Regions from separate parts of the Pectobacterium odoriferum genome, predicted to be linked through region 1. Evidence: predicted binding sites of a transcription regulator. Region 1 holds the regulator's gene; each other region holds the start of a gene.

Region 1 (7,788 bases):
TTCGGTGCCGTAATATCTTTATGATAAGGAACCTGACGCAGCAACTGCAGATAGCAATCCAGCTGTTCGTGCATTTGTTCGCGCGTCAGTGAGCGCTGGCGCGATGCTAACAAGGCCGTAGAGCACAAGTTCATCGCGTTTGCTGCCGCAGAATTATTGATGCGCACCATGATATCCATAGAGATATCCTGCACCGTCGGCGTTAGCCAGCTTGGACGCTGTGCTTCGATGGGATCGATTGCATCACGCCATTGCGGAACATGCTGATTCAGATAGGTTGTCAGCGGGAGTGGTTCGCCGAAGTTCACATAACCCTGACCCAAATTACGCAGCTTGCGCAAACCGCGCACCATCTGCATAAAACCTTCTTTTTCCTTCACCGCACCGCGCAGCTCTTTCGCATAGGTGCCGACTTCCATCACATGTTCATAGCCGACATAAATCGGTACCAGCGTGATAGGGCGCGTACCGCCTCTGAGCATGGCTTGGATGGTCATCGCCAGCGTACCGGTTTTCGGCTCTAGCAGGCGGCCCGTGCGTGAACGTCCGCCTTCCATGAAGTATTCAACCGAATAACCGCGGGCAAACAGCTCACCCAGATATTCACGGAAAATCGTGGAATACAGCTTGTTACCTTTGAAGGTACGGCGAATAAAGAACGCGCCAAGACGGCGGAAGATTGGCCCTGCTGGCCAGAAATTAAGGTTGATGCCTGCGGCGATGTGTGGCGGCACTAAACCCTGATGGTACAGGACGTAGGACAGCAGCAGATAATCCATGTGGCTGCGGTGGCAGGGCACATAGACAATGCCGTGACCATCCTGTGCCAGTTGGCGAACACGTTCGGCGTTGTGGACGTTAATCCCCTGATAAAGGCGGTTCCACGTCCAGCTTAATACGCGATCCGACAGACGCACAGCCTCGTAGGAGAAATCGGCGGCGATTTCTTCCATCAGCGCAATCGCATTCTGCTGCGCTCTCTCATAAGAAATCTTCTTACTGCGCGCCTCATCGTCGACGGCTTTCTTGATCGCTTTGGAATCCAGCAGCTTGTTAAACAGCTCCTGGCGCACCGGCAAGCGCGGTCCAACTGCCGCCAAACGCTGGCGGGAGAAATGCATACGTGCGACACGTGCCAGTTTGTGGGCTATGGTTTTGTCAGTGCCGTGCTCGGTCGCCATATAGCGTAGCGACACTGGGCTGGAGAAGCGGACAAAGCTGTCGCGGCCTAGCCACAGGACGGCGAAGAATTTCTCGATACCGTTGAGCAATCGCAGGTGTGGTGCAGCCTGAGAGTGGCCTTCCCGGCCCGGAGAGCGCCCAAACATCACGGAAACCGGCACCATCTGTACGTCTAAATCTGGATTGGCACGATGCAGATCCAGATAGTCGTGGAACAGCTTGACGGATTTCTGCTTGGGAACGTAATAGCGGAAGACGCGCGGCCCGTCATGAATAAAGACGTGGCTAGGAAGTTCGACGCCATTGAACTCGAACGGTAGCGAAGGATCGGGTAGCCCCAATGCCAAGCATTTCGCACGTAGCGTCAAGAGATCCGCCTGAGAGTTATAAGGCAGAACATAGAGTATAGGACGTGAGGGATCTAACCCCAACTCGACCACGGGATCTGCGGGAATGACTTTGCTTTTCACCAGCAATTTCAGTGGGAGATTCAATAATTTATAGTAAATTTTACGCCAACCTGACATAACAACGTGGAGCCTCTTGTTAGCAATGCGCCGCAAGGATACCAGAAACTGCGCCGGAGATCTGTGGTGATGAGACAACGTAGGTGCGTTAAAATGCGAATTATTTAGCGTATAAATAATGGAGAATAAATGAATAAAGCAACGGGGATAACCCGGATTATTAAGGCGACCGGTTATTCCTTTAAGGGGCTGAAGCAGGCGTGGCAGCATGAGGCGGCATTTCGTCAGGAGACAATACTGACCCTTGTCGGCGTCATTATCGCGTGTTTACTGCCAGTTACGCTGGTCGAAAAACTGCTGCTGATCGGGTCTGTGGTACTGATTATGCTGTTTGAGCTGGCGAATAGCGCCATTGAAGCTGTGGTCGATCGCATTGGGCCTGAGCATCACGAATTATCCGGTCGGGCGAAAGATATCGGGTCGGCCGCTGTCTTTGTTGCCATCTTGTTAGCCGCTGTCGTGTGGGGCTGTATTCTCTGGCAACATTTTGCCTGACGGCGCGCATAAATGAGTAAAAGTCAGGGGCTTTGCCGATATCGTCATTCCCAATTGTGCCTTACCTGTATATACTCACAGCAAGACTGTATAAACAACCAGGGGGCGGAATGAAAGTATTAACAGCAAGGCAGCAGCAGGTTTATGACCTGATCCGCGATCATATTGCGCAAACCGGAATGCCGCCAACGCGCGCAGAAATTGCTCAACAACTGGGGTTTCGCTCTCCCAATGCAGCTGAAGAGCATCTGAAAGCGCTGGCGCGTAAAGGTGTGATTGAAATTGTATCGGGCGCTTCTCGTGGTATTCGTCTGCTGATGGAAGAAGAGACGGGTATTCCTCTGGTTGGTCGCGTGGCCGCAGGTGAACCGCTACTGGCACAGGAACATATCGAATGTCACTATCAGGTTGACCCTGCGATGTTCAAACCCAGCGCTGATTTTTTGCTGCGGGTGAGCGGCATGTCGATGAAAAATATCGGTATTATGGATGGCGATTTGCTGGCCGTGCATAAAACAGAAGATGTGCGCAACGGTCAGATTGTCGTCGCGCGTATTGACGATGAAGTGACAGTGAAGCGCCTGAAAAAGCAGGGCAATACGGTGCACCTCCTCGCTGAAAATGAAGAGTTTGCCCCTATTGTTGTCGACCTGCGTCAGCAAAGCTTTTCGATAGAAGGCCTAGCGGTTGGCGTGATTCGTAACAGCGATTGGAGCTAACCGTTCGCAGAGATGCACTGCTCGTCTGTCTGGGTCAGTGCATCATGTTCTGTATTCATCGTTTAGCGTGTCAATCTGCTCGTCGCATATATTTAGTTACATTTCGCGCGCATTTTCTACGATCCCCATTACCCTCTGTTTTTTCACTGCTTTTTGCGGTGGTTTTCTCTTTCTCAACGTTCGCTCTAGTCACAGATTTCTGACTTTCCATATTAATTGAAATATTCGACTATAATTTCTATCAAGGTAAGCATTTTTATCTTGATTGATCGTTTATCGATTGATCATTAGCCATCACATGCAGATAGCTCGGTAGTCAAGGGAGACAGTGGCGAAGAGCACCGTCATGGTTCACATAGCTATGATGCTGCTTACTGAATAAATCTATTTATCTGAAACTGACGCATAAGTCGTTAGCCACGATTTTTTTATGCACAATTCACCTAAGGTACGGAGATTCTTATGAATAAAGACCAAGCCAGCGGTAACTGGAAACAGTTTAAAGGTAAAGCGAAAGAGCAATGGGGCAAATTAACGGATGACGATCTGACGGTCATCGAAGGTAAACGTGACCAACTGGTGGGGAGAATCCAGGAGCGTTACGGGTACGCAAAAGAAGCGGCAGAAAAAGAAGTGAAACACTGGGAAGAGCACCACAAATATCACTGGTAGCAAACGTGATGCTTCTTCGCTGAAAGAGACGATAGCCCTCAGGGCTATCGTTTTTTAATGGGAACCGTATGGTCGTGGTCGCAATGGTCCGGCTGCTTGCATGAGGCGACTTCCTGACAGCTGCCACACAATCCGTGTGCTTCCACAACGCTGTGGCGCAGTGTAAATCCCGATTGCTGTGCCAGGTTGCGCAGCGTCTCTTCCACACCTTCGGTTTGACGTTCCGTGACCTGTCCGCAGCGATCGCAGATGAAAAGGGCAGATGTATGGCTATGGTCTTCGATATGGTGACACAGCACGTAGCTGTTATTTGATTCGACGCGATGAATGAAGCCTTGTTCCAGTAGAAAATCCAGCGCGCGATAGACGGTCGGCGGTTTGGCCTGAGGCTCGGAAACGCGCAGCAGATCCAACAGATCATAAGCGCTGATAGCACCGGACTGCTGTGCCATAAGGCGTAAAACCTCTAACCGCTGTGGTGTGAGACGCACAGCGCGCTGCTGACAAATCTGTTCAGCCTGGGCAAGAAGTTTGTCCTGTTTGGTTGAATCCATTGTCATATCACCCTGACGCATTGAGGAACAAGGCGGATATCTTACCACGACTGAATAAAAACGCCGAACTGGCGGCGTTTTCCTACGAAAACAATTCTCTGCAAAAACAACGGACAGAAGCGCTACACGACCAGATCGATGAGCAGCGCCCGCAACGGCGACTCTGCCTGTAGTGCCAACGCTGTTTCTTCCTTAATGAAGGCGCCGTCGCCGCAGTGTAGTGTTTCACTGTTCTGATTGCCTTTTACCGCCATTGAACCGTGGATCAGTTGGAGGTATGCCTGATTTCCCTGTAGCGCGATTGTGCTTTGCTCATTCTGCTGGAGATCGACATGATGAACCCAAACCTGCTGGCGCAGTTGCAGGCTATGGTGTTCACCTTCTGGTGAGGCAAGCAGCGTATGGTTGGCTGAATTCAAGCCCATGCGCTGTAACGGGCTGTTCTCTCGGGTCTGGCAGGCATTCAACCATAATTGCAGACGCGTCAGCGGTTTGTTGGCACTGGTATTATGTTCGCTATAGCTGACATTTGGCTGAGTCGCGAGCAGCAGCACATCTCCGGCTTTCGCCTGAATGTGGCAACCGTTGCTGTCGCGGTATTCCGCTTCGCCCTGAAGAATAATGTTCAGAATATCAACCCGTGGGTAGGTTTCGCGGCTGGAATGATGCTCCCGGTGCCAATACTTCCTGATTGAGCACGCGCAGAGACGCGTAGCCCAGCAACTGTGGGTCAAAATAGTGACCAAAAGAAAAGGTATAGCGCGCCTGCAACCAGCCATAGTCGGCCTGGCCACATTGCCCCGCTGCTCTTCGTGTGATCATGATTTTTATCCCCCAGAGAATTATTTATTAAACCGATAGTAATTGTGTGGACGTTGGATTGTTAGCTAGTTAATCTGGTGGGTATGTTCAAAATTCCTGAATGAGTACGAAGATGGCGAAAGAACGAGCATTGACGCTGGAAGCGTTGAGGGTGATGGATGCGATCGATCGCCGTGGCAGCTTTGCCGCTGCGGCAGATGAGCTGGGTAGGGTGCCTTCGGCACTGAGCTATACCATGCAGAAACTGGAAGAAGAGTTAGATGTTGTGCTGTTCGATCGTTCTGGACATCGTACTAAATTCACGAATGTCGGACGGATGCTGCTGGAACGCGGACGTATCCTGCTGGAGGCTGCGGATAAACTCACGACGGATGCAGAGGCGCTGGCACGCGGCTGGGAAACGCATCTGACGATTGTGACAGAAGCGCTGATTCCGACTCAGCGGATTTTCCCATTAATCGATAAACTGGCGCTTAAAGCCAATACTCAGGTATCGATTCTGACGGAAGTACTGGCGGGGGCGTGGGAGCGCCTTGAGCAAGGGCGCGCCGATATCGTGATTGCGCCGGACATGCATTTTCGCGCGTCTTCTGAAATGAATACCCGCAAGCTGTACACGATGAATAACGTTTATGTCGCCAGCCCGGAGCATCCGATTCATCAGGAGCCTGAACCGTTGTCGGATGCAACCCGGGTGAAATATCGTGGTATTGCGATGGCGGATACCGCGCGTGAACGACCAGTGCTGACCGTACAACTGTTGGATAAACAGCAGCGTCTGACGGTGAGTTCGCTGGATGATAAACGGCGTGCGCTGTTGGCTGGGTTAGGCGTCGCGACCATGCCGTATCAGATGGTTGCGCAAGATATTGCCGAAGGCCGTTTACTGGTTGTTGGGCCAGAGCATCAGATGGAAAGCCAGATTATTATGGCGTGGCGGCGAGACAGCATGGGCGAGGCGAAATCCTGGTTCCTGCGTGAAATTCCAAAACTGCTAAACCAGCCCTAAATTCTGCATTTTCTGCGGCAAGGTGTGGGCCACACCTTGCCTCTGTATTTCACGACTGTTTAGCGCAAATCGACAAAGCCTTAGTATAAATCGACAAACGTCTTATCACGGCGGTGAGGCTGGTTCAGATCTTGCTCTGGACCCAGCGAAATCACGCCATGCGGATTAATCGTGCCGTGGCTACGGTAGTAGTGGTGACGAATGTGCGCCATATCGACGGTATCGGCGATGCCGGGCATCTGATAAATATCACGCAGAAAACCGAACAGATTTGGATAATCGCTCAGGCGATATTTATCGCATTTAAAATGCGTGTGATAGACCGGATCGAAACGGATCAACGTCGTCCACAGCCGCAGGTCGGCTTCTGTTAACTGCTCACCCGTCAGATAGCGCTGTTTTGCCAGAATGCTTTCCAGATCGGATAGCGCAGCGAAAACGGTCGTGGCGGATTCATCATAGGCTGATTGGCTTGTCGCAAAACCGGCTTTGTAAACACCGTTGTTGACCTTGTCGTAAATCCAGCCGTTCAATTCGTCAATCTGAGCACGTAGCGCTTCTGGGTAATAATCTCCCGCCGTTGCTCCTACGCCATCAAACGCGCTGTTCAGCATGCGGATGATATCGGCGGATTCGTTACTGACGATGGTGTGCTGCTCGGTATCCCACAGAACAGGCACGGTTACCCGACCGCTGTAGTCTGGCATGGCGTGCAGGTAGAGCTGGTAGAGGAATTCGTGCTGATAGAGTGAGTCACCCGTCGCAGCTTCAAAATCGGTGCCAAACGTCCAGCCATGATCGAGCATGAGCGGATGAACCACCGAAACGGCGATGTGATCGACTAACCCTTTCAACTGTCGCATGAGCAACGTGCGGTGTGCCCACGGGCAGGCGAGCGAAACATAGAGATGATAACGGCCGGACTGGGCAGGAAAGCCACCTGTGCCGGTGAGACCGGGGGCGCCATCAGGCGTTACCCAGTTGCGGAATACGGATTCTGAACGTTTGAAATGGCCGCCGGTAGATTTGGTTTCATACCAGGTATCGTGCCATACGCCGTCCACCAATTGTCCCATAAATCCTCCGTGAGTGAGTGATGATCAAACAACGGCAAGCCTTGTGTGCTTGCCGTCTCATTCGTTATTCGACTATTAAGTGTAGTACAGGCCGGAAAAGGCTCGTCTTACCACTTTTTGCCCAGCAGGCGGTCGATACTGAATGCGCCTGGGCCCGTTACAGCCAGCAGGAGGTAGCCGCCAGCGATGGTCAGGTTTTTCATGAACATCAGTTGGTTCATGCCTTCCGCAAAGTTAGAGTGGAAAATCAGTGCAGTCAGCAGTGTAAAGCCGGCAGTGAACAGCGCGACGGTACGTGTCAGCAGGCCGAACAGAACCGCCAGACCACCACCCAGCTCCAGCAGAATGGTCAGCGGCAGCAGGAAGGTCGGCACGCCCATCGCCTGCATGTATTGTTGTGTGCCTGCATAGGCATCACCCAGCTTACCGTAACCTGCAACGATAAACAGAATTGGCATTAAGATACGTGCAACCAGCAGTGCAGTGCTTTCTAAATTTTTCATCATCTCTCCAATTAATTTTGTTGTGGGCTATGTTGCCCTGTTTTGTTTGTTGTAGCAGGTGTGGTCTGAAAACTTGGCCCGCCATCAGGTTATGGGCAGATAGTATAGAGAGATGATTTGCGCTGCCAGCGAGTATAATTGTTGTTTTATTTCAGAAAAATTGATGTTCAATTAAATGTGCAAAAACGCGCCGCAGTGATGTGAGCGCGTTAGGCTGGAGTGGGATGAA
Region 2 (7,788 bases), 960 kb from region 1:
ACAGTGCTCAGCTGTTTAATCACCGGTTTGGAAAACTCCAACACCAGCAACCGACCGCCGGGCTTCAGAACGCGGTACATCGAACGTAGCGCTTTGTTTTTGTCCGTCACGTTACGAAGACCAAAGGAGATAGTAATACAGTCGAAGAAGTCATCAGGGAACGGCAGCGCTTCTGCATTAGCCTGCACGTAATTGATGTTGTCGATAATGCCTTTGTTACGCAGTTTCTCGCGCCCCACTTTCAGCATAGACGCATTGATGTCCGCCAAAATGACTTCACCACCTTCACCAACCATGCGGGAAAATTTGGCAGTTAAATCCCCTGTTCCTCCGGCAAGATCCAAAACACGCTGGTTACGTCTAACGCCACTGCATTCGATAGTGAAACGCTTCCAGACACGGTGGATACCAAAGGACATCAGGTCATTCATCAAGTCATACTTTGCTGCTACAGAATGAAAAACCTCAGCCACCATGACTTCTTTTTCATCCTTGGCGACAGTCCGAAAACCAAAGTCGGCCGTTTTCTCCTGCTCACTTGCCATCTTATCCGCCTACTATTTCAGTCAAATTTCGGGTCTACCCATTTATGGTAAGAGTGTACCAGACCCGTATAAAAACCCCACTGCACTAATTTCACATAGCCTGGTGCCCAAGCCCGCGAAATCCATACCTATTTATATCCGTCATACTTCAAGCTGCTTGTGCGTTGGCTTCACTGACTCACCTCAGTCACTTACTTGAGTAAGCTCCTGAGGACTCGTGCGCTTGCCGCGCTACGAGGCGCATAAATGAGGCTCGCCCTAACGGGCCAACGCCTTGCGTTGTTCAAAATGCTAACGTTTTGTCACGCAACTCGAATTATTTAGGATTGGGTACGGGTAGCGAAAGGAGTTTCCCCTTCTTCGCCCTCCGTTTTCACGGTTGGTGAAACAGCGTCGGGTGCTACGGAATCCGGTAATTCATCGCGTTCAGCGTGCTCATGGGCCGTTGCTTTTTCTGCTAATGACGGGCTGATCGTGCGTTTAATTTCTACGCCCAGCGCACGGAACCCCTCAGCCTGGCCAATAAGGTTACCACGCCCAGAGGAAAGTTTATTCATCGCCTGACGATAAGTGCCCTGCGCTTTATCCAGACTCAGCCCCAGCGCTTCCATGTCGTCTACGAACAACCGCAGCTTATCGTACAGCCGCGACGCTTTTTCAGCGATCTGCTGCGCGTTGCGACTCTGCTGTTCATAGCGCCATAAATTATTGATGGTGCGTAATGCCACCAGCAGCGTGGTCGGGCTGACCAGCATAATATTGTGTTTTAACGCCTCGTTGATCAATTCGGGCTGGCGATCGATAGCAACCAGAAAGGCAGGTTCGACCGGAATAAACATCAGCACGTAGTCTAGCGAACGCAACCTCGGAAGCTGCTGATAATCTTTGCTGCTCAACTGCCGAATATGGCTGCGAACCGAGAGCAAATGTTCGTTCAGCGCCACACTCCGCTCTGCGTCATCGTCACTATTGAAATAACGCTCGTAGGCCACCAGCGACATCTTGGCATCGATCACGACATCTTTGCCCTGCGGTAAACGCACAATGACATCCGGTTGCAGGCGGCTATTTGCCCCCGTCTGCACACTGACCTGTGTTTGATACTCGTAGCCTTCCCGCAGGCCAGAGGCTTCGAGCACGCGGCTTAACACCACCTCACCCCAGTTACCCTGCGTTTTGTTATCGCCCTTCAGCGCTTTCGTCAGGTTGATGGCCTCATGTGCCATCTGCGCGTTCAGCTGTTGCAGATTGCGGATTTCATGCGCCAGCGTGTGACGTTCGCGCGCTTCCGCACCAAAGCTGTCCTGCACCTGACGGCGGAACCCATCAAGCTGCTCACGCAGCGGCATCAGCAGCTTATCCAGACTCTGCTTATTTTGTTCATCCACCTTACGACCGCTGTGTTCAAAAATCCGGTTCGCCAGATTCTCAAACTGCGTCGTCAACCGCTGTTCGCTGTTTGCCAGCAGCCGCTGCTTTTCTTCCGCCGCCATACGGGTTTCTTCCAACCGAATGGTGACTTCCCGCAGCTCCGCTTCCTGCGCGCTATTGATTTCACGCAGCGTTCGCAGTTCCTGATTTAACTGCACGCACTCTTCACGGAGTGAGGTAAGCTGTTGCAGCTTTTCATGGCTGGCAGAGAGTTGAGCGTGAACCGTGCGCAGCTCTAGCTCGTTTTGCCGCAGCCGCTGTTCGTCCTGCAGCTTTGCCTGCTGTTGTTCGCTGAGCGACTGCTGAGTCTGCTGCAATGTCTGCGCCAGCAAGCGCTGTTCGGTGTCATGCTGCGACAGCTTCTGCTGATGAATCAAGCTGGCAACCAACCACCCGACCAGTAGCCCGACCGCACTGCCGCCCAGACCATAAAATATGCTGATATCCACTTTGCCTCCGCAGGCCTTTCACGCTGTCGGTCAAGGTAAAATGATACTGTATGGATGTCCAGAAACAATTCCGGTGGGGAAGACGCTGAGCAGAAAAATGCGAGCCGCATTCCATATGAACAGGGATAGACGATAATTTGCAGAAGAATCAGATCGGTAACGCAGAAATCCCCCCAGCGTGAAACACCACGTTGGGGGAACTGAAGCAGAAGAGGGCAACTTAGGCTAAGCGCTGCTTCGCATCACTAATCGCTTTAGCAACCTGCTGTGGTGACACGCCACCTTGTGCCGCACGCTTATCCAGACAGGATTGCAATGCCAGAATCGGGTACACATCCTCGCCAATCACAGCGCTGAATTTTTGCAGATCGGCCAGCGGCAGCGCTTCCAACGCTTTACCCTGACGAATGGCTTCAACTACCGCTTCGCCCACGATATGGTGCGCTTCACGGAACGGAACGCCTTTCGCGACCAGGTAATCCGCCAGCTCTGTCGAGTTCGCGTAGCCTTGCTCGGCCGCTTCTTTACAGCGCGGACGCTTAACCTGAATGCCTTCCAGCACCAGACCCGCCATCATCAGGCAGTCGTGCCAAGTATCCAGCGCGTCAAACAGCCCTTCTTTGTCTTCCTGCATGTCTTTGTTATACGCCAGCGGCAGGCCTTTAAGCGTCATCATCATGCCGGTCAACGCGCCCTGTACGCGACCGCATTTACCGCGAATCAGCTCCAGCGCATCCGGGTTTTTCTTCTGCGGCATCAGGGAAGAACCTGATGTCACACGGTCAGACAGCTCAACGAACGCCGCTTCACCGCTGTTGAAGAAGATCAGATCTTCGGCAAAGCGCGACAGGTGGATCATGCCGATCGAAGCATCAGACAGCAGTTCCAGTACATGATCGCGATCGGAAACCGTATCCAGACTGTTACGCGTGGCCGAGGCAAATCCCAGCCAGCCCGCCAGTTGCTCACGGTCGATTGGATAAGCCGTTCCTGCCAGTGCACCGCAGCCCAGTGGACTGACATCCAGACGCTTCAGCGTATCTTCCAGACGACTTTCATCACGCGCCAGCATTTCATGGTAGGCCAGACACCAGTGCGCAAACGTCACCGGCTGTGCGCGCTGTAGGTGGGTGTAGCCCGGCATCACCGCATCCTGATTCGCTTCCGCCGTCGTAACCAGCGCCTGACGCAGTTGGCGTACCGACAGCAGCAGTTCAACAATCTGCGCCTTGCACCACAGTTTCAGATCCGTCGCAACCTGATCGTTACGGCTACGACCGGTATGCAGCTTTTTACCTAAATCGCCGACTTTCTCAATCAGACGCAGTTCAACCCAGCTGTGAATGTCTTCTGCATCGCTTTGCAGGATCATCTCAGGATCAGCCTGTACCTCAACCAGCAGCGCATTCAGCGCCTGTTCCAGTTGTTGCTGTTCCTGCTCGCTGAGCACATTGACCGTCACCAGTGCTTTCGACCAGCCGATCGAGCCAACGATGTCCTGTTCCGCCAGACGGTAATCAAACCGCAGTGAGTCATTAAATTGTTTAAAACGCTGATCTGCTGCCTGACTAAACCGACCGCCCCACAAAGCCATAACCCTTACTCCCAAAAATATAATTCACGTTGGTATCGCATCATGCCATACCCAGAAACGACTTACGCCAGAATACGTGTGCCAATCGCCACACCGTTGAACAGCGCAGGTAGCTGCTCGGCATGACGCCAACTGGCGATATCAACCGGACGACCCAGCGCACGCGCGGCATCCAGCGCGGCGTTGACCTTAACAATCATGCCGTCGGTGATGATGCCCTGAGCGATCAACTGCTCGGCTTTCTCCGCCGTCATTTCGGCGATACGCTGGCCTTTACCGTCCAGAATGCCGCTAACATCAGACAGCAGGATTAAATCCGCGCCCAGCGTTTGCGCCAGCGCCGTCGCTGCCTGATCGGCATTGACGTTCATCAGGTCGCCCTGTGCCGTAATACCGATGGAGCTAACAACAGGCAGATAGCCCGCTGACAGCAGCGTGTTCAGCAGCGCAGGCGATCCCGCTTCTGCTTTACCCACAAAGCCCAAAGACTCATCTAGCTGTGTGACCGTCGTGCTGCCGCCATCGCCCAGACACAAGCCGACCGCATTGATGTCATGCTTCTTCGCCCATGACAGCAGCGTCTTGTTGGCGGAACCCGCCAGCGCACCGGTGATGATATCAATCTGATCGGCAGGCGTGACGCGCAGGCCGTTTTTCTTCACGACGGGCAGCGCCAGTTTCTTCATCAGGTCATCCACCAGACAGCCGCCGCCGTGCACAATCACCAGCGGACGCTGGTGTTCCTGACGGTAAGCCACCAGCGCAGTGAACAGGCGTTCCAGCGCTTCTTCGCTATCCAGTAAAACGCCACCTAATTTGATAATTAACGGATTCATTATGCTTCGCGCCTCGAAATGTCGGGACCAGTAGTGATTAAATTAACGATTGGGTTTCAGGGAAACCAAAACGAATGTTCATGCATTGCACAGCCTGTGCCGCCGCACCTTTCAGCAGGTTATCCTCGGTTGCCACCACGATCAGGTGCTCACCATCAACAGAGAAACCGATATCGCAGAACGGCAGGCCGACAACGGATTTCAGCGCCGGAACGCCCTTATCGTACAGGCGAACCAGCGGCTTATCGTGATAAGCATTGTGATAGGCCTCAGCGACATCCTGCTGGGTTACGCCCGGTTGCAGGCGACAGGTGATAGTTTCCAGAATACCGCGAGCGAAGTTGCCCAAATGCGGTGTGAAGATCACTGGCGTACCGAGGTGCGTTGAAATTTCAGGCTCATGGCGGTGGTTGAAAATGCCGTACGGTTGCAGGCTGACTTCACAGAAGCTGCTGGTCAGCGACGCTTTACGCCCCGCCCCGCTCACGCCGCTCACGGCATTAATCACTGGCCACTGAGCCGGGTTCAGCAGTTGGGCATCCAGCAGCGGCTTAAGCGCCAGTTGCGCAGCCGTTGGATAACAGCCCGGCACGGCAACCAGTTGTGCCTGTTTTACGCTTTCAGCACGCCATTCGGCCAGCCCGTAAACCGCTTTTGCCAGCCAGTCAGGGTGCTGATGCTCAAAGCCATAGTAACGACGATAAAATTCGGCATCCTGTACGCGGAACGCGCCGGACAAATCAAAAACAGTACAGCCTGCTGCCAGAAAAACAGGGGCCAGATCGTGGCTGACCTTGTGATCGGTCGCCAGAAAAACGACATCCACGCCTTTCGCCGCTTCTTCCGCATCGGTCAGCGGTTTTACCGGGATATCGATGATGCCTTTGAGCTGCGGATGTAAATCAGAAATCAATTTTCCTGCATCGACACTTTGCGCAGAAACCATCAAAGCGGTTATGTTCATCTGTGGGTGACGGTTCAGGTAGAGCGCAAGCTCAGCGCCGGTATAACCACTTGCACCAACAATCAGCGTATTCAGCATGGGATCCGTATACCTTCTTACTTATCTATGGAACAGGTAACAGGGCTCACCAGCGTCGGTACGCTGTTCACCCGCGAAACTCAGTGAAAGTGACGAATCGCCATCGCCGTACCTTTGGGTTTCCTTTCGCCGAGCATTATTGTATTTTTATTCAAAATAAATGCATGAATATTGATACTATCCTAACCAGAGGCTGTCAACAGTGAAGATGAATTTACCCCCTTTTATTGAGCTATATCGGGCATTGATCGCCACACCGTCCATCAGTGCCACCGACAGCGCGCTCGATCAAAGTAATCATACCTTAATCAACCTGCTGGCAGGCTGGTTCGGCGATCTCGGCTTCCATGTGGAAGTCCAACCAGTCCCCGGCACCCTCAATAAATTTAATATGCTGGCGCGGATTGGTGAAGGAAAAGGTGGCTTATTGTTAGCAGGCCACACCGACACCGTCCCGTTCGACGACGGTCGCTGGACGCGCGACCCGTTCACGCTGACCGAACATGACAACAAGCTGTACGGCCTGGGTACGGCGGACATGAAAGGCTTCTTTGCCTTTATTCTGGATGCGTTGCGCGATATCGATCCGACCAAGCTGACGAAACCGCTCTATGTGCTGGCAACGGCAGATGAAGAGACGACGATGGCCGGTGCCAAGTATTTCTCCGAATCGACGCAGATTCGCCCGGACTGCGCCATCATCGGCGAACCGACCTCGCTGCAACCGGTGCGCGCCCACAAGGGCCATATGTCCAACGCGATCCGCATTCAGGGGCAGTCTGGCCACTCCAGCGATCCGTCGCGCGGCGTGAACGCGATCGAGCTGATGCACGAAGCCATTTCTCATCTGCTGGTGCTGCGTAACACGCTACAGGAACGCTATCACAATCCGATTTTCCACATTCCTCACCCGACCATGAACCTCGGGCACATTCACGGCGGCGATGCCGCTAACCGTATCTGCGGCTGCTGTGAGTTACATATGGATATCCGTCCGCTGCCGGGCATTACGCTTAACGATCTGGACGGTTTGCTGTCAGAAGCGCTTGAGCCTGTCAGCCAGCGCTGGCCGGGCCGCTTGACCATCAGCGAGCTGCATCCGCCGATTCCTGGCTATGAGTGCCCACCAGACCACCGTCTGGTGTCCGTCGTGGAGAATCTGCTGGGGACGAAAACGGAAATCGTTAACTACTGCACCGAAGCACCGTTTATTCAGACGCTGTGTCCAACGCTGGTTCTGGGGCCAGGATCAATCGAGCAGGCGCACCAGCCGGATGAATATATTGATACCAAGTTTATTAAACCAACGCGGGATCTGATCTCGCAGGTGATTCATCACTTCTGCCACCACTGATCCAACGAAAGCGGCCTTGTCAGCCATGCTGACAGGGTCATTTTGAGACAGAGAATGAAAAAGAAAGATTTCATCGCACAGGATCTACTGAGCAAAATCTATCAGCACACCGACCCGCTGCCAGAGAAGCTGCCGCCGGAACGCCAGTTGGCGGAAGAATACGGCGTGTCGCGCTTTACCATCCGTCAGGCGCTGGAAAAACTCGCCAGCATCGGCGCGATCCATATGGTGCAGGGATCGGGTAACTTCATTAATCAGGGCGTACGCAGCAACCCGCTGGTGTATAACTCGATTACCGAAAAGAAATTTAACCAGATTTCATTCCGTCTGCTTAGCCTGCATAAGCGGCTGCCGACTCGGGAAGAGCAGCAGGTTTTTGCTATCAGCGAAAATACGTTCATCTGGGAATTCAGTCGATTACGTTATGTCGATAACCGTAAGGTGCAGATTGAGATATCGAAAATGCCCGCCGCAGATTTCCCGGACATGAGCCAGAAGATTATTGAAAGCTCTATTCAGCAGTATGTGCTCAGCAAG
Region 3 (7,788 bases), 2.5 Mb from region 1:
TTATTTCCATCGGCTGTACCCTTGAGAAGGTGGAGGGAAACGGCGAAGAATGGCTGAGCAAGGATAAAACAAAAACGGTAGTGATTTTTGTCGACGCTAAGGGAAAAAGGGTTGGTGTGGAGGTTGTACTGCCAAAACAACTGTGATGGTGACTGTTGGCAAACCTTCGTCTGCGTTTAATCACGCAACGGTTTTTGTTGTTTTTTACCACCATCTGTTTCATGAGTGTAAAACCTACATTTTTATGCCGATTAATAGCTAAAACCTTCTTGAGTTTTCCCCTAACTCCCCGCTATGCCTGAATTGTTGCGATTTAGCCTTCTGCTGTTTTTAGTCTTTTTCCGTCTAATACTTATGCGATAAATCACAGAAAGAGTGTGAAGAAAATCCATATCAGGGGGGATCGCGAATGAAGCGGGTATTTCTCTAACTCAGTGCTGATGCGGTGTTGTGGGAGTTATCCACCATTTCTGTGGATAACTATGTGCATTATGGATAGACAACGCGTCCTAACCGAGAGCTGGCGCGGGTTGTCGCTGGGTTGGCGCTATTCTCCACGGTTTTTCTAATCTATTTATTATCATATGCTTAAGTAAAATCAAGCGTCTTGAACATCAATGGGGTGTAGTTGCATAAATTAGCGTCACCGCTCATCCCCGCATGTTACATTTTTACCAAATCTGGGGATAAATCACGATGATTTTATCTGGTAGATTGAAGAGGGATGTGCTAGCAAATTCATTTGTCGATTAATCATCCAATCCAGCGATAATTTCCTTGATGCTGTTTTTATATCCAGTATCATTGCGGTGGCGAATTTCATCATTGGGATTCAGAATAAAGTTCTGAGTATCCACCCACGAACCTCGCATTGCGCGATGGGTAATAACGATAAGTAGCGTGCTTAACGATGAGTAAAGTATTTACACTGAATTCCGACTTTAAACCGGCAGGCGATCAGCCTGAGGCCATTCGTCGTTTAAAAGAGGGTCTGGAAGACGGGTTAGCGCACCAAACGCTGCTCGGGGTAACGGGCTCAGGTAAGACGTTCACGATCGCCAATGTGATTGCCGACCTCAATCGGCCGACGATGATGCTGGCACCAAATAAAACGCTGGCAGCCCAGCTGTACGGCGAAATGAAAGAATTCTTTCCCGATAATGCCGTCGAGTACTTTGTCTCGTATTACGATTATTATCAGCCAGAGGCCTACGTTCCCAGCTCGGACACCTTTATCGAAAAAGATGCATCGGTTAACGAACATATCGAACAGATGCGTCTTTCCGCGACAAAAGCGCTGCTGGAGCGACGCGATGTCATCGTCGTGGCCTCGGTATCCGCGATCTATGGTCTGGGCGATCCCGATCTCTATCTGAAAATGATGCTGCATCTGACGCAAGGGATGCTGATTGACCAGCGGGCTATTTTGCGGCGTCTGGCCGAATTGCAGTATGCCCGTAACGATCAGGCGTTTCAGCGCGGTACGTTCCGCGTGCGCGGTGAGGTGATCGATATCTTCCCTGCGGAATCTGATGAAATTGCGCTGCGCGTTGAACTGTTCGATGAAGAAGTGGAACGGCTGTCGCTGTTTGACCCGCTGACGGGTCACGTTCTCCAAACGGTGCCGCGCTATACCATCTATCCCAAAACGCACTACGTCACGCCGCGTGAGCGTATTTTGCAGGCGATGGAAGACATCAAGGTTGAACTGGCCGACCGTAAAAAGGTGCTGCTGGCTAATGACAAACTGGTGGAAGAGCAGCGGTTGAGTCAGCGCACTCAGTTTGACCTGGAGATGATGAACGAACTGGGTTACTGCTCCGGTATCGAAAACTACTCACGCTACCTTTCCGGTCGTGGTCCCGGTGAGCCGCCACCGACGCTGTTTGACTATCTGCCTGCGGACGGGCTGCTGGTTATTGATGAATCCCACGTTACTGTGCCCCAGATCGGCGGTATGTATCGTGGCGACCGCGCGCGTAAAGAGACGCTGGTTGAATACGGTTTCCGGCTGCCTTCAGCGCTGGATAACCGACCGATGAAATTTGAAGAGTTTGAAGCGCTGGCTCCACAGACAATTTACGTGTCTGCGACGCCGGGTAACTATGAACTGGAAAAATCGGGCGGTGAAGTGATCGATCAGGTGGTGCGCCCCACTGGGTTGCTCGATCCGATCATCGAAGTACGACCTGTTGCGACACAGGTGGATGACCTGCTTTCCGAAATTCGTCTGCGTGCCGCGATTAATGAGCGGGTACTGGTGACCACACTGACCAAGCGCATGGCGGAAGACCTGACGGAATATCTGGAAGAACACGGCGAGCGGGTACGTTATCTGCACTCGGATATCGACACCGTCGAGCGAGTGGAAATCATTCGTGATTTACGTCTTGGCGAGTTCGATGTGCTGGTTGGGATCAACCTGCTGCGTGAAGGGCTGGATATGCCAGAAGTGTCGCTGGTGGCGATTCTGGATGCCGATAAAGAGGGTTTCCTACGCTCTGAACGTTCCCTGATCCAGACGATTGGCCGCGCAGCGCGTAATCTGAGTGGTAAAGCTATTCTCTATGGCGACAGGATTACGGCGTCGATGGCGAAAGCGATTGGTGAAACGGAGCGCCGCCGCGAGAAGCAGGAAGCCTACAACACCGAGCACGGCATTGTGCCGCAGGGCATCAATAAGAAGATTTCCGATATTCTGCAACTGGGTCGGCCGACGAACAAAGGCAAAGGGCGTGGCAATCGCAAAGCGGCGGAGCCAGCAGCACGCTATGAACTGATGACGCCGAAGGCGCTGGAGCTGAAAATCCGCGAGCTGGAAAGCAAAATGTTGACGCACGCACAGAACCTTGAATTTGAAGAGGCTGCCGCCCTGCGCGATGAAGTGCAGGCACTGCGCGCACAATTTATCGCTGTATCCTAACGATGCAAGCGCTCACTGAGGATCAATGATGGATCAGACTATACCGGGTGTTGAGGTGCTTTTTGTGGCAGGTTTTGGGCCGATTGTGAAATCCCTTTCTGCCAGCCATGCGCTCTATGTTGATACGCTGAAGTTGCCATTGAAGCCCGTTGCGGAAGGGAGCGACTATCTGGTGAGCGATGAAATGGAGGGCGTGAAGCATTTCGCGCTGTGGCCGCTCTCACAGGCTAGCGAGTCCTGTTTCGGGCACGAAAGTTGGCCTGCGGATCTTCCTGAACCGCAAAGCTGGCTGGAGTTCGAAGTGGCTGACATGGTGGAGGCGACCAGCACGCTGAAAGCGCAAGGCTATGCGTTGCTGGTGGAAAACCGTCTTGAGCCTTGGGGACAGCAGGTCACGCGTTTCCTGAGTCCCGAAGGCATTCTGATTGGTGTGACTTATACGCCATGGCTGCGGGATTGAGATCCCAGCAGCTGTAGCGCACGTTCGATGGCCTGACGCAGTAACTCACGGTCATGATGGTGGGGAACATCTTCTGCGGCCAGCGTCTGCTGCACGACCAGACGATCGCCGATCTGGCTGATATCGACTTTTGGACCGACAATCGCGACATCAACCACGGGTTTCCCTACCTTGTGTTCAATCCAGGATAGCTTCTCCACCAGCGTCAGGCGGGCTGCGGGGTTGCTCTGCTCATTGCCCAGATTGCCGATGTACACCATAGGGGCGGGCGTGCGGCGGAGTGCCTGTGTCAGATCCTCCAGCAACAGCAGCGGCATCAGGCTGGTCAGAAAGCTGCCGGGACCAATCAAAATCAGGTCGGCTTTTGCGATGGCATCAATCGCCTCGCGCGTGGCCTGCACCGTTGGATACAGCATCAAATCCTGCGGCAAGGCTGCCAACTGATCGATCTCGACTTCACCATAAACGGGGTTGCCCTGTTCATCAATCGCCATCAAATCGACAGGATGCTCGGACATCGGAATTAAAAACGCGTCTACCTTGAGCAGGTTGCGAATCAGATTGATAGCTTCCAGCGGACGCACGCTCAGGTGGTCGAGCGCTTTTAGCATTAGATTACCCAGATTGTGTCCGGCAAGTTCACCGTTACCGTTAAACCGGTACTCAAACATTGCGGATGCCACGCTGGGCGTTGTAATCAGTTGATTCAGGCAGTTGCGGGTGTCGCCCCAGGCAATGCCGCCTTCAGAACGACGGATGCGGCCCGTTGAACCGCCGTTATCTGTCGTCGTGACAATGCCGGTTAGCCGTGAACCCAGGGAAGAGAGCGAAGACATCACACGACCTAAACCGTGCCCGCCTCCGAGTGCGACAACCCTGTCGAGGTCGGCCAACGTGCGATTGCGCATAGAAAACCTTATGGATGAGCCAGAGTAATATGAATAACGTGTATACCCGTCATACTTCAAGTTGCATGTGCGTTGGCTGCGCTACTCGGCACACTTACGTGTACCTCGCCCCGTTGGGGCCGCTGCAAGCAGCGTTCAAACCTGCCTCTGGCAGATTTGTCAGTCACCCGAATCACTTACCTGAGTAAGCTCATCGGGATTCCTTTTCTTGCCGCGTTACAAGGCTTATAAATAAGCCTCGCCCTAGCGGGCCAACGCTCTGCGTTGTTCAAACGTTAACGTTTGTCCTGAAACTCGAATTATTTAGGGTATAAGAATTGTCGCTAAGGTAGCTGATTTCACCTTAAAACGCGAAAAATCCTCACGCAGGCATGACCTGAGACAATTTCTGTCGCGTATTTTTCCGTATGCTGTGCACCATAAGATATTGAAAATTCGATATATATTTAATTATATACCGATTTTGAGAGTGGTTGACTGTGCTTTTTCGCAGTAGACTGCTAAATGAAATCACGATTCTTGAGCGGTTATCTCGCGGCTGTTTAACGGATAACTGATAGGAATCAAACTCCTAGCCTTGGTGCCTAAGTGATGCGCTTGTTGCGCGTGATACGGTGCCTTGGCCGTGGCCTTCGCGGTCACCAGGGTGCGAGGCAGAAATGCCTGCATCTCCCGTATTTGGAAAGGTGTTTATGGTGAGTCAACTGACTGATGCGTTTGCGCGCAAGTTCTACTATTTGCGTCTGTCTATTACAGACGTCTGCAATTTTCGCTGTACCTACTGTCTGCCGGATGGCTATCAGGCCAATGGTACGAATCCACATCGCTTTTTATCACTCGATGAAATTCGTCGTGTCAGCCGCGCCTTTGCCGAATTAGGGACGGAAAAAGTCCGCCTCACCGGTGGTGAACCGTCTTTACGCCGTGACTTTGTCGATATCATTGCGGCAATCCGTGAAAACCCCGCTATCCGCACGCTGGCGGTAACCACCAACGGCTACCGTTTGGCTCGCGACGTTGCTCAATGGCGAGATGCAGGCCTGACGGCGCTGAATGTCAGCGTCGACAGCCTTGATGCACGCCAGTTTCATGCGATTACCGGGCAGGATAAATTCCGGCAGGTGATGGACGGCATTGATGCGGCCTTTGACTGTGGCTTTGCCAAGGTCAAAGTCAACACGGTGCTGATGCGCGATGTTAACGCCGGCAGCCTGCAAACTTTCCTCGACTGGATTAAACACCGCCCGATTCAACTACGCTTTATTGAACTGATGGAAACGGGGGAAGGGGGCGACGTGTTCCGCCGTCACCACGTTTCCGGTGAGGTGATCCGCCAGCAACTACTGCAACAAGGCTGGCAGCAGCAGCAACGTGCACGCAGCGACGGCCCGGCTCAGGTGTTCAGCCATCCCGACTATCAGGGAGAAATCGGGCTGATTATGCCGTATGAGAAAGATTTCTGCCTGAGCTGCAACCGCCTGCGAGTCTCTGCCATAGGGAATCTTCATCTGTGTCTCTTTGGCGAACAGGGCATTCCGCTGCGTGATTTGCTGGTCGACGATCGTCACCTCGATGATTTGAAAATGCGTATCTCGGGCGGGCTATCGGCGAAAAAGCAGACCCATTTCCTGCATGAAGGGAATAGTGGCATCACGCAAAACCTGTCATTTATCGGCGGCTAATCCGCGACATCACTGATTCTTAAAGGAGCCTGACATGAGCAAAGTCAGCAGCGAATTCGTTTCTCTCAATCTTGCGGTTCTAACCGTGTCCGAACGTCGTACGGCGGAAGATGACACCTCTGGCGACTATCTGCGCGAAGCGGCGCAGTCCTCAGGACATCGCATTGTCGACAGCGCCATCGTGAAAGAAAATCTGTACCAGATTCGGGCACAGATCTCGGCGTGGATTGCCAGCGATGAGGTGCAAGGCATTTTGATTAATGGCGGGACGGGCTTTACGGCTGGGGATGTGGTGCCGGAAGCCATCGGCGTCTTGTTCGATCGGGAAATCGAAGGCTTCGGCGAGCTGTTTCGCATGGTGTCGTACGAAGATATTGGCACGGCGACGCTGCAATCCCGCGCGCTTGCCGGTCTGGCTAACCAGACGGTAATTTTCGCTATGCCGGGTTCGACTCGCGCCTGTCGAACCGCATGGGAACGCATCATTCAGGAACAGCTGGATGCGCGCCAGAAGCCGTGCAATTTTTACCCGCACGTGAAAAAATCCTCTTAATGGTAAGCCTTATTCACTATGTCATCACTTAAGCCACAATTGACCCACATTAACGCCGCTGGCGAAGCCGCGATGGTAGATGTTTCCGCCAAAGTTGAAACCGTGCGTGAAGCCCGCGCGGAAGCTTTCGTTGAAATGGCACCGCAGACGCTGGCGATGATTATCGCTGGCAGTCACCACAAGGGCGACGTGTTCGCCACCGCGCGCATCGCTGGGATTCAGGCGGCGAAACGCACCTGGGAACTGATTCCGCTTTGTCATCCGCTGTTGCTGAGCAAAGTTGCTGTCGAGCTGGAAGCGCAGCCGGAGCACAATCGGGTTCGGATAGAATCCGTGTGTCGCCTGACAGGGAAAACCGGCGTAGAGATGGAAGCGCTGACGGCGGCTTCTGTTGCTGCGCTGACCATCTATGACATGTGCAAGGCCGTGCAGAAAGACATGGTGATTGGTCCGGTGCGTCTGCTGGCGAAAAGCGGCGGCAAATCCGGCGACTTTACGGCGGAGGGAGCATGATCAAGATTCTGTTTTTTGCACAAGTCCGTGAACTGATCGAGACAGACAGCCTGTCGTTGCCTGCCGAGTATGCCACCGTAGAGGACGTCCGACAGGCGCTATGTCAACGCGGCGCGCGCTGGGCGCTGGCGCTGGAAGCGGGCAAGTTGCTGGCTGCGGTGAACCAGTCGCTGGTTGAGCTCACGCACCCGTTACAGGACGGCGATGAAGTTGCATTTTTCCCACCGGTAACGGGAGGTTGATCGTGGCGGACACGCGTATTCTGGTTGGCGAAGAGAACTTCAATGTAGGGGATGAATATCAGTGGCTGGCGCAGTGCGATGAGGACGGCGCGGTGGTGACGTTCACCGGTAAGGTGCGTAATCACAATCTGGCGAAAAACGTTAGCGCGTTGACGCTGGAACATTACCCCGGCATGACGGAAAAGGCGCTGGCGGAGATTGTTGAGCTGGCACGCGAGCGCTGGGAACTGCCGCGTGTAAGTGTGATTCATCGGGTGGGCGCACTCTATCCGGGGGATGAAATTGTGTTCGTTGGCGTCAGCGCCGCTCACCGCAGCGCGGCGTTTGATGCCGCCCAATTCATCATGGATTACCTGAAAACCCGCGCGCCATTCTGGAAGCGAGAAGCGACGCCGGAAGGTGAGCGCTGGGTGGAATCACGCGACAGTGATAAACAGGCCGCGCAGCGCTGGTAGTCCATTTCTGTGTTAGGATAAAAGGATGGTGGGGAGAGAATATTCCGTCTCG
Region 4 (7,788 bases), 2.3 Mb from region 1:
TCCCCGCCGCACGCGCTTTTTGCGCCAGTCGGGCAATCAGTTCTTCAACTTTCTTACCCACCGCCATCATCAGGTCAGCAAATTCATCGACCATAACAACAATATAGGGCAGTTTTTCCAGCACTGGCGGCGTCATATCCATACTGTCACCCGGCTTCCAGAACGGATCGGGGATCGGACGCCCCATAGCATTTGCCATCATTACCCGTTCGTTGTATCCCGCCAGATTACGTACGCCAAGCGCTGACATCAGCTTGTAGCGGCGTTCCATTTCACCGACACACCAGCGTAGGGCATTGGCCGCATCTTTCATGTCGGTCACGACTTCCGTCAACAAATGCGGAATGCCTTCGTACACCGAGAGCTCCAGCATTTTCGGGTCAATCATGATAAAGCGTACGTCTTCCGGCGTGGCTTTATATAACATACTGATGATCATGGCGTTGACGCCGACCGATTTACCCGACCCCGTCGTACCCGCAACCAGCAGGTGTGGCATTTTCGCTAAATCGGCAACGACAGGCTCGCCCGCAATATCTTTACCCAGCACAATCGACAGTGGTGATGGATTATCCCGGAACTGATCGCAGTCCAGTACTTCTCGCAGATAAACCGTCTGGCGATGCGCGTTCGGCAATTCCAGTCCGACATACGGTCTGCCGGGGATAACCTCAACAATACGCACCGCGACAACCGACAGTGAGCGTGCCAAATCGCGCGATAAATTCGATATACGAGCCGCTTTAACACCCGGCGCTAGATCCAATTCAAACCGCGTGATCACCGGCCCAGGAGAGTGATCGACCACATCGGCTTTTACCCGGAAATCAGCCAGACGTGCTTCAATCAGTCGCGCCGTCTGTTCCAATGCGAAATTATCAACAGGCGCTTCGCTAGCCGGAGGTGGAGTCAACAAATCCAGCGTTGGCAGCGGCGTCGTTGGTTTCTGCAACGGCTGTTCGTTACGCATCAGGAACGGGTGAATCAAACCATCCATTGCCGGATGATGTGATGGCGCATTCTCCTGTTTCGCAACGTCAACAGGTGCTGACGTCGGTTGCGCTGGCTGACTAAACGTCAACGGGCTGCGCTCGTCGTCATCTTCACCGGCATGCATCGGTGGAAGATCGGGTTCAGCACGATAGGACGGCTGTGTATACGTGGATTCACTGAATGTATGCGGTTCAGGCTCACGTTCATTCTCCGCACTGAATGGTGAGAATGAAAAATCATTATGCGGCGTCACTTGCGACACTGTTTGCGGCGCCATTTGTGGCACTATCTGTGGTACTATCTGTGGTACTACAGGGTTTGGCTGAACGAGCTCACTGACCACAGGTGGTGCAGTCGGAGCAGGGATTTCCTCATCGTGCTGCAATGCGCTGGCGTTATAACGTGACTGCTGCTGTGCCGCGAAGTCTCTGGCTAGCTGCGCTTGCAGAAGCGCGTCTTCATCGTCGTCCTGTAATGGGTACTCATCACCATAACGCTGACGTTGCTGATCCAGATATGCTTGCTGCAATGCAGCTTCCTGCTGGGCGATGTCATCCGGCGTCTCTTCCTGATACACATCATTCGCCAATTCCGTTTCTACGCTACCGTTCTGCGCCTGTAACCTTGCTTGCTCTTCCGCCAGCCGCTGCGACGGCAGTTTGATTCCGTATGACGCCAGCTCGCGGCGAGTAGGAATACGTACCGGATTAGGACGCGGCAGTTCCGGTCCTACGCCACGTTTAATCTGCGGGTTATCATCCCCATCGGCACTGAACGCAGGCATAAAGGTGTTATTCACATTGGAATCCGTATCACGCGCAGGCTGTGGTGGTTCAGCAAACGGTTGAACCACTGGTGCCGTGACAACCGGCGGTACGGCACTCTCTCCATCACTATTTCCGTAAGGTGCATACACACTGCTATGGAGCTCAGGTGAGGTTGCGATCGCGGGCGTTTCAGGGACGTCAAACGAATACAGCGGTGGATTTAGCGACGGTGTCGAATCAATCGCAGATGGGGTAACAGGCGGCACAATGCCAGACGATGAGCCAAAGAATGCGGCTCCTGGTAATGCAGAGTCAGGCGTTACCACATCAGACAATGGTGACCCTGCCACTGGCGCTTCAGCGGAGATCGCTGGGTGTGTCGCTGTCGGCGCGTTCTCAGTTAACGGTGATGACTCCACTATCTCAGTGTCTGCCGCCGTGTCGTTTATCGCATCAGCAACGGAAGGCGCAGAAAACAGGACGTCATCATCATCACGCTGTTGTGTTACTACCTCACCAGAGGCCTCATCGTGGCGCAGGTTAAGCACATCACGTTCATCTTCTTCACGATCGTGCTCTTCACGGTAGTCCTCATCACGGCGTGAACGGTTTGACATAAACGTCAGACAGCCCAATACACCCGCACCAATTTTTTCAGCGATCGTTAACCATGACCAGCCAGTAAACAACGTTAACCCTGCGCCCCACACGCACAGTAGAATCAGCGTCGCCCCCATGCTGTTGAAACGTGGGATCATTGAACTGCTCAACAGGCTTCCCAAAACACCACCGGAAGCAAAATAGTAGAGATCGTCAATATTCAACGCAGCCAGACCACAAGAGGTCAGGATCAGCGCCAATGTCCCAATCAGGCGAAGTGAAAAGGTAAAATATTCAATAGATTGTTGGTTATCACGCTGACGGAAAGCAGCCCAGCACAGGGATAACATAATGGGCGGAATGGCGTAGGCCAGCACACCAAAAATAAAGAACAGCGTATCCGCCAGCCAGGCACCCGCCACACCACCAAAGTTGTAGATAGGCTCATGCCATGCAGTCTGTGACCAACTGGGATCGGAGGGGCTGAAACTGAGTAGTGCGACACTAAGATAAACCGCAAAAAGTGCCACAACGATTAAAATCGCTTCAAGCAAACGACGTGTTCCACTGAGCTTTTTCAGGGTAACGTCTTTATCTTCTGTATATTCCTGGCTCAAGAGTCTCTCCAGGGGCCTGTAAGGTTTATGACAAAGCGCCGAGAAAACCCGGCGCTGGGACTGTATAAATTCACAGGAGTGTAGCTGAATTTATCGGGTTTTGCACCCACACGTTTATCGCGTCTTAATGACCAGACGGTTGCTTTGCTTCACTTCTTCCATCACCACGTAGGTACGGGTGTCGTTTACACCCGGTAAACGCAGCAACGTTTCACCCAGGAGCTTACGGTAAGCAGACATGTCCGGCACACGCGTTTTCAACAGGTAGTCAAAATCACCAGAAACCAGATGACACTCCTGAATTTCTTCCAGTTTCTGCACCGCAGAGTTAAACTGTTCAAACACATCAGGCGCGCCGCGGTTTAGCGTTATTTCAACAAAAACCAGCAGTGACGCATCCAGATAATGTGGGTTTAGCAGCGCTGTGTAGCCATTAATAAAACCCTGTCTTTCCAGACGACGCACACGTTCCAGACAAGGTGTTGGCGACAGCCCTACACGTTTGGAAAGCTCGACATTGGAAATACGCCCATCTTTTTGCAATTCGTTCAGGATGTTACGATCAATACGATCGAGATCTTTTCCTGGCCGTTTTTTAGTGTCTACCATTATTATTGTCTCTCTTCACTTTTCCCTGCACCCGCTTTACCCCGATAGACCTCATGTATCAGAGATACCCTAAAGAAGACACGCTGCCTATTTTGTATATCAACAGTCATTAACTTCTCGTTCTCGCCCTACGTATTGCTCACCCGCGAAAAGACCATCACGTCATATCCGTGGCCCAAAGGCCTACTACCTGCGCAAAAACGAATAAAAAGCCGAGCTTTTAACTGTTCACATACAAAAAATTTCCTCTTACCCAGATGTTTTCGCAAATGCACAGCCGATTGTCAAAGCAAAACAACGAAAATCAGAAGAAACTGCCAGATTGGATAAGCCAGAGCCATCCGCCGAGGTGACTTCAATCATTTTACTTATGAATGTGGCTGATTTTTCAGCGATTTGTCGTCTCCATCGTCATTAACGATTAAACAAATAGTCAGCAACTTTTCTGCATACTTTTTTTACTCTTGTAATTTCCTTACAATCGTTCGCATTGTCCGTGGTAGATACTGTTCGTAGTCATAAATTGTACGTAGTCATAAATTGTTTGTAGGTAAATTGTTCGTAGTAAGGAAACGTGTTTTCGTAAAAACCGTTCATATGAACATTATCCGCCGTCATGAAATGAGGAAAGCATGGGTACTGTTAAACATCACAAGTTATTGATTCTGGGTTCAGGCCCGGCTGGCTACACTGCCGCTGTTTATGCTGCACGGGCGAATTTACAGCCAGTATTAATCACGGGTATGGAAAAAGGCGGTCAGCTGACGACCACGACCGAAGTAGAAAATTGGCCAGGTGATGCCGATGATTTAACTGGCCCACTGTTAATGGAACGTATGCACGCACACGCGACCAAATTCAATACTGAAGTGATCTTCGATCATATTGAACGTGTTGATTTGCAGAACCGTCCCTTCCGTTTATTCGGTGATAGTGCAGAGTACACCTGTGATGCGCTAATCATCGCCACGGGGGCATCGGCTCGTTATCTTGGCCTGCCATCTGAAGAAGCGTTTAAAGGCAAAGGGGTTTCTGCCTGCGCAACCTGTGACGGGTTCTTCTACCGTAACCAGAAAGTCGCCGTGGTTGGCGGCGGGAATACCGCGGTTGAAGAAGCGCTGTATTTGTCTAACATCGCTGCGGAAGTGCATTTGATCCACCGTCGCGAGACGTTCCGTTCAGAGAAAATTCTGATCGACCGTCTGATGGACAAAGTTAAAAACGGCAACATCATCCTGCATACCAACCGTACGCTGGACGACGTGCTGGGCGATGACATGGGTGTAACCGGTGTGCGTATCCGCGATACGCAAAGCGACGCAGCGGAAGAGCTGGAGCTGGCTGGCGTGTTTATCGCTATCGGCCACAGCCCGAACACGGCCGTATTTGGCGGTCAGTTGGAACTGGAAAACGGTTATATCAAAGTACAGTCCGGTATTCACGGCAATGCGACACAGACCAGCATTCCTGGCGTCTTTGCCGCAGGCGACGTCATGGATCATATCTACCGTCAGGCCATTACCTCGGCAGGTACCGGCTGTATGGCAGCACTGGATGCTGAACGCTATCTGGATGGGCTGACCGTCAACAAGTAAGACAGTACTGATAACGGAGCGGCAATAGCCGTTCCGTTTACTTCCTTCTGGTTTGCCTTCCGCAACACGAAAATTGATCGCCTCACCCATTTCCCCTCTCCTTTTCGTTTGCAGCGCGCCCTTGTCGCGGTAACATGGCCTCATTCTGCGTGATAGAAGATAATTTTGTTAACTAACAGTTACATGAGAGTTATTTTCTGTTAAGTCCGTTTCTGCAATATAACGAACTGGTACCTGATGAAAAAAACCCGACAGCAAGAACTGACCGCCTGGCTGAAACAGCAGAGTAAGCTGGCGCAACGTTGGCTACGGATTTCACTACTGCTTGGATTCCTGAGCGGTGCGTTAATCGTGGCACAAGCCTGGCTGTTAGCGACGCTGCTTCATGCCTTGATCATCGAGCATGCCACTCGCGAATCCTTGTTCTCCCCCTTCCTTCTGCTGATTGCCACATTTATTCTGCGCGCACTCAACAGTGTGTTACGCGAGCGTGTTGGTTTTCTTTGCGGACAAGCCGTTCGACAGAAAATTCGTAAGCTGGTACTGGATCGATTGCAACAGCTTGGCCCTGCCTGGGTACAGGGCAAACCCGCCGGCAGTTGGGCAACGATGATTCTTGAACAGGTTGATGACATGCAGGATTATTACGCACGCTATCTGCCGCAGATGTATCTTGCCGCGCTGATCCCGCTGCTTATCTTGATCACGATCTTTCCGCTCAACTGGGCTGCGGGTCTGATTCTGTTTCTAACCGCTCCTCTCATCCCGCTTTTTATGGCGCTGGTTGGCATGGGCGCGGCGGATGCTAACCGACGTAACTTTCTGGCGCTGGCACGCCTGAGCGGACACTTCCTCGATCGCCTGCGCGGGATGGAGACGCTACGCCTGTTTCATCGTGGCAAGGCTGAAACCGAACAAATCCGTCATGCTTCTGAGGATTTCCGTAGTCGCACGATGGAAGTACTGCGCATGGCGTTTCTCTCCTCGGGCGTGCTGGAATTTTTCGCCTCCATTTCAATCGCCGTTGTCGCCGTCTATTTCGGTTTCTCTTATCTCGGGGAACTCGATTTTGGTCATTACGGCATGGGCGTGACGCTCTTCGCCGGCTTTCTCGTATTGATTCTGGCTCCAGAATTCTTTCAGCCTTTACGCGATTTAGGCACCTTCTATCATGCCAAAGCTCAGGCTATCGGGGCAGCAGAATCGCTGGTGACGTTTTTGTCAGAGGAAGGTGAAACGGTCGGCTTTGGCACACACGAATTCAGCAGCGATAGCGCCATTGCTATCCGGGCGGAAAATCTGGTTGTCTTCGCGCCAAATGGCACACCGCTGACCCAACCGCTGACATTCGAGATTCGCGCAGGTGAACGTATCGCACTGGTCGGTCTCAGCGGAGCAGGAAAAAGCTCACTGCTGAATGTCCTACTGGGATTCCTGCCCTATCGCGGTTCACTCACCGTCAACGGCCAGGCGTTGAACACGCTGACGCCTGAATCATGGCGTCAGCAGTTGAGCTGGGTAGGACAAAATCCTCATTTGCCGGAACAGACGCTACGCAGCAATATTCTGCTGGGTAATCCGCAGGCCAGTATTGTGGAATTGCAGCAGGCGATTGAGCGCGCGCATGTACAGGAATTTTTACCGCAGCTCCCGCAGGGTCTGGAAACGACGACCGGTGACAGTGCGGCACGCCTTTCCGTCGGACAGGCACAGCGCGTCGCCGTTGCCCGTGCGCTTATTCATCCTTGCAACTTACTGCTGTTGGATGAGCCGTCAGCCAGTCTGGATGCCCATAGCGAAGATCTCGTCATGACGGCGCTGAATGACGCAGCGCGTTCGCAGACCACGCTGCTGGTCACGCATCAGCTCACCGAGATCGTCGAATATGACGCGATCTGGGTAATGGACAGCGGTCAGTTAGTTCAACAGGGTGATTATCAAACACTCCGAGCCGAAGCGGGTCCCTTCGCGACGCTGCTGGCACAACGACAGGAGGCGCTGTAATGGCTCAGATGAAAACGATGCAGGTATTAAAACCGTTTCTGGCACTTTATCGTCAGCACTTCTGGTATTTGAGTCTGGGCGTGGTCTTGGCCATTGCTACGTTGCTGGCCAGTATTGGTCTACTCGCCCTATCTGGCTGGTTTCTGGCGGGTGCTGCGCTGGCGGGGATCGTCGGGCTGCTCACCTTTAACTATATGCTGCCCGCCGCTGGCGTGCGCGGCGCGGCTATCGCACGTACGGCCGGGCGCTACGGGGAAAGAGTCGTCAGCCACGATGCCACCTTCCGCGTTCTGCTGCGTTTGCGTGTTTTCACTTTTTCTCGCATTCTGCCGCTCTCTCCGGGTGGACTGGCACAATTTCGTCAGGCTGAACTGCTAAACCGGCTGGTGGCGGACGTCGATACGCTCGACCACCTCTATCTTCGCGTGATTTCCCCCATCGTCAGCGCATTCGCCGTCATTCTTATCGTCTGTTACGGCCTGAGCTTCATTGATGCCTCACTGGCTCTGACGCTGGGTGCCATTATGCTAGTACTGCTGCTGTGCCTGCCGATTATCTTTTATCGAGCAGGAAACGGCATCGGGCAGGATTTGACCGCGCTGC

What was found. Region 1 encodes LexA, which represses DNA repair genes until DNA is damaged. Its sites were predicted from a motif close to TNCTGTATGTACATACAGNA; they were not measured.
Region 2: the regulator LexA is predicted to act here: its motif matches at 2,470-2,489, upstream of rmuC (DNA recombination protein RmuC).
Region 3: the regulator LexA is predicted to act here: its motif matches at 782-801, upstream of uvrB (excinuclease ABC subunit UvrB).
Region 4: the regulator LexA is predicted to act here: its motif matches at 3,036-3,055, upstream of EO763_RS12890 (DNA translocase FtsK 4TM domain-containing protein).

What each region holds. Positions count from the first base shown of each region.
Region 1 is NZ_CP034938.1:627,082-634,869, forward strand. It holds gene plsB (glycerol-3-phosphate 1-O-acyltransferase PlsB) at 1-1,709, opposite strand, end outside; gene EO763_RS02775 (diacylglycerol kinase) at 1,839-2,204, shown strand; gene lexA (transcriptional repressor LexA) at 2,315-2,923, shown strand; gene EO763_RS02785 (CsbD family protein) at 3,386-3,595, shown strand; gene zur (zinc uptake transcriptional repressor Zur) at 3,640-4,149, opposite strand; partial or broken gene EO763_RS02795 (pirin family protein) at 4,272-4,971, opposite strand; gene EO763_RS02800 (LysR family transcriptional regulator) at 5,084-5,980, shown strand; gene EO763_RS02805 (glutathione S-transferase family protein) at 6,061-7,056, opposite strand; gene EO763_RS02810 (DoxX family protein) at 7,164-7,559, opposite strand.
Region 2 is NZ_CP034938.1:4,665,926-4,673,713, forward strand. It holds gene ubiE (bifunctional demethylmenaquinone methyltransferase/2-methoxy-6-polyprenyl-1,4-benzoquinol methylase UbiE) at 1-545, opposite strand, end outside; gene rmuC (DNA recombination protein RmuC) at 866-2,425, opposite strand; gene argH (argininosuccinate lyase) at 2,646-4,019, opposite strand; gene argB (acetylglutamate kinase) at 4,082-4,855, opposite strand; gene argC (N-acetyl-gamma-glutamyl-phosphate reductase) at 4,893-5,897, opposite strand; gene argE (acetylornithine deacetylase) at 6,100-7,251, shown strand; gene EO763_RS21070 (GntR family transcriptional regulator) at 7,306-7,788, shown strand, end outside.
Region 3 is NZ_CP034938.1:3,102,363-3,110,150, reverse strand. It holds gene EO763_RS13955 (hypothetical protein) at 1-146, shown strand, start outside; gene uvrB (excinuclease ABC subunit UvrB) at 911-2,923, shown strand; gene EO763_RS13945 (VOC family protein) at 2,952-3,383, shown strand; gene yvcK (uridine diphosphate-N-acetylglucosamine-binding protein YvcK) at 3,359-4,291, opposite strand; molybdenum cofactor riboswitch at 4,848-4,996, shown strand; gene moaA (GTP 3',8-cyclase MoaA) at 4,984-5,973, shown strand; gene moaB (molybdenum cofactor biosynthesis protein B) at 6,008-6,526, shown strand; gene moaC (cyclic pyranopterin monophosphate synthase MoaC) at 6,545-7,039, shown strand; gene moaD (molybdopterin synthase sulfur carrier subunit) at 7,036-7,281, shown strand; gene moaE (molybdopterin synthase catalytic subunit MoaE) at 7,284-7,736, shown strand.
Region 4 is NZ_CP034938.1:2,891,512-2,899,299, forward strand. It holds gene EO763_RS12890 (DNA translocase FtsK 4TM domain-containing protein) at 1-2,977, opposite strand, end outside; gene lrp (leucine-responsive transcriptional regulator Lrp) at 3,092-3,586, opposite strand; gene trxB (thioredoxin-disulfide reductase) at 4,219-5,181, shown strand; gene cydD (heme ABC transporter permease/ATP-binding protein CydD) at 5,419-7,185, shown strand; gene cydC (heme ABC transporter ATP-binding protein/permease CydC) at 7,185-7,788, shown strand, end outside.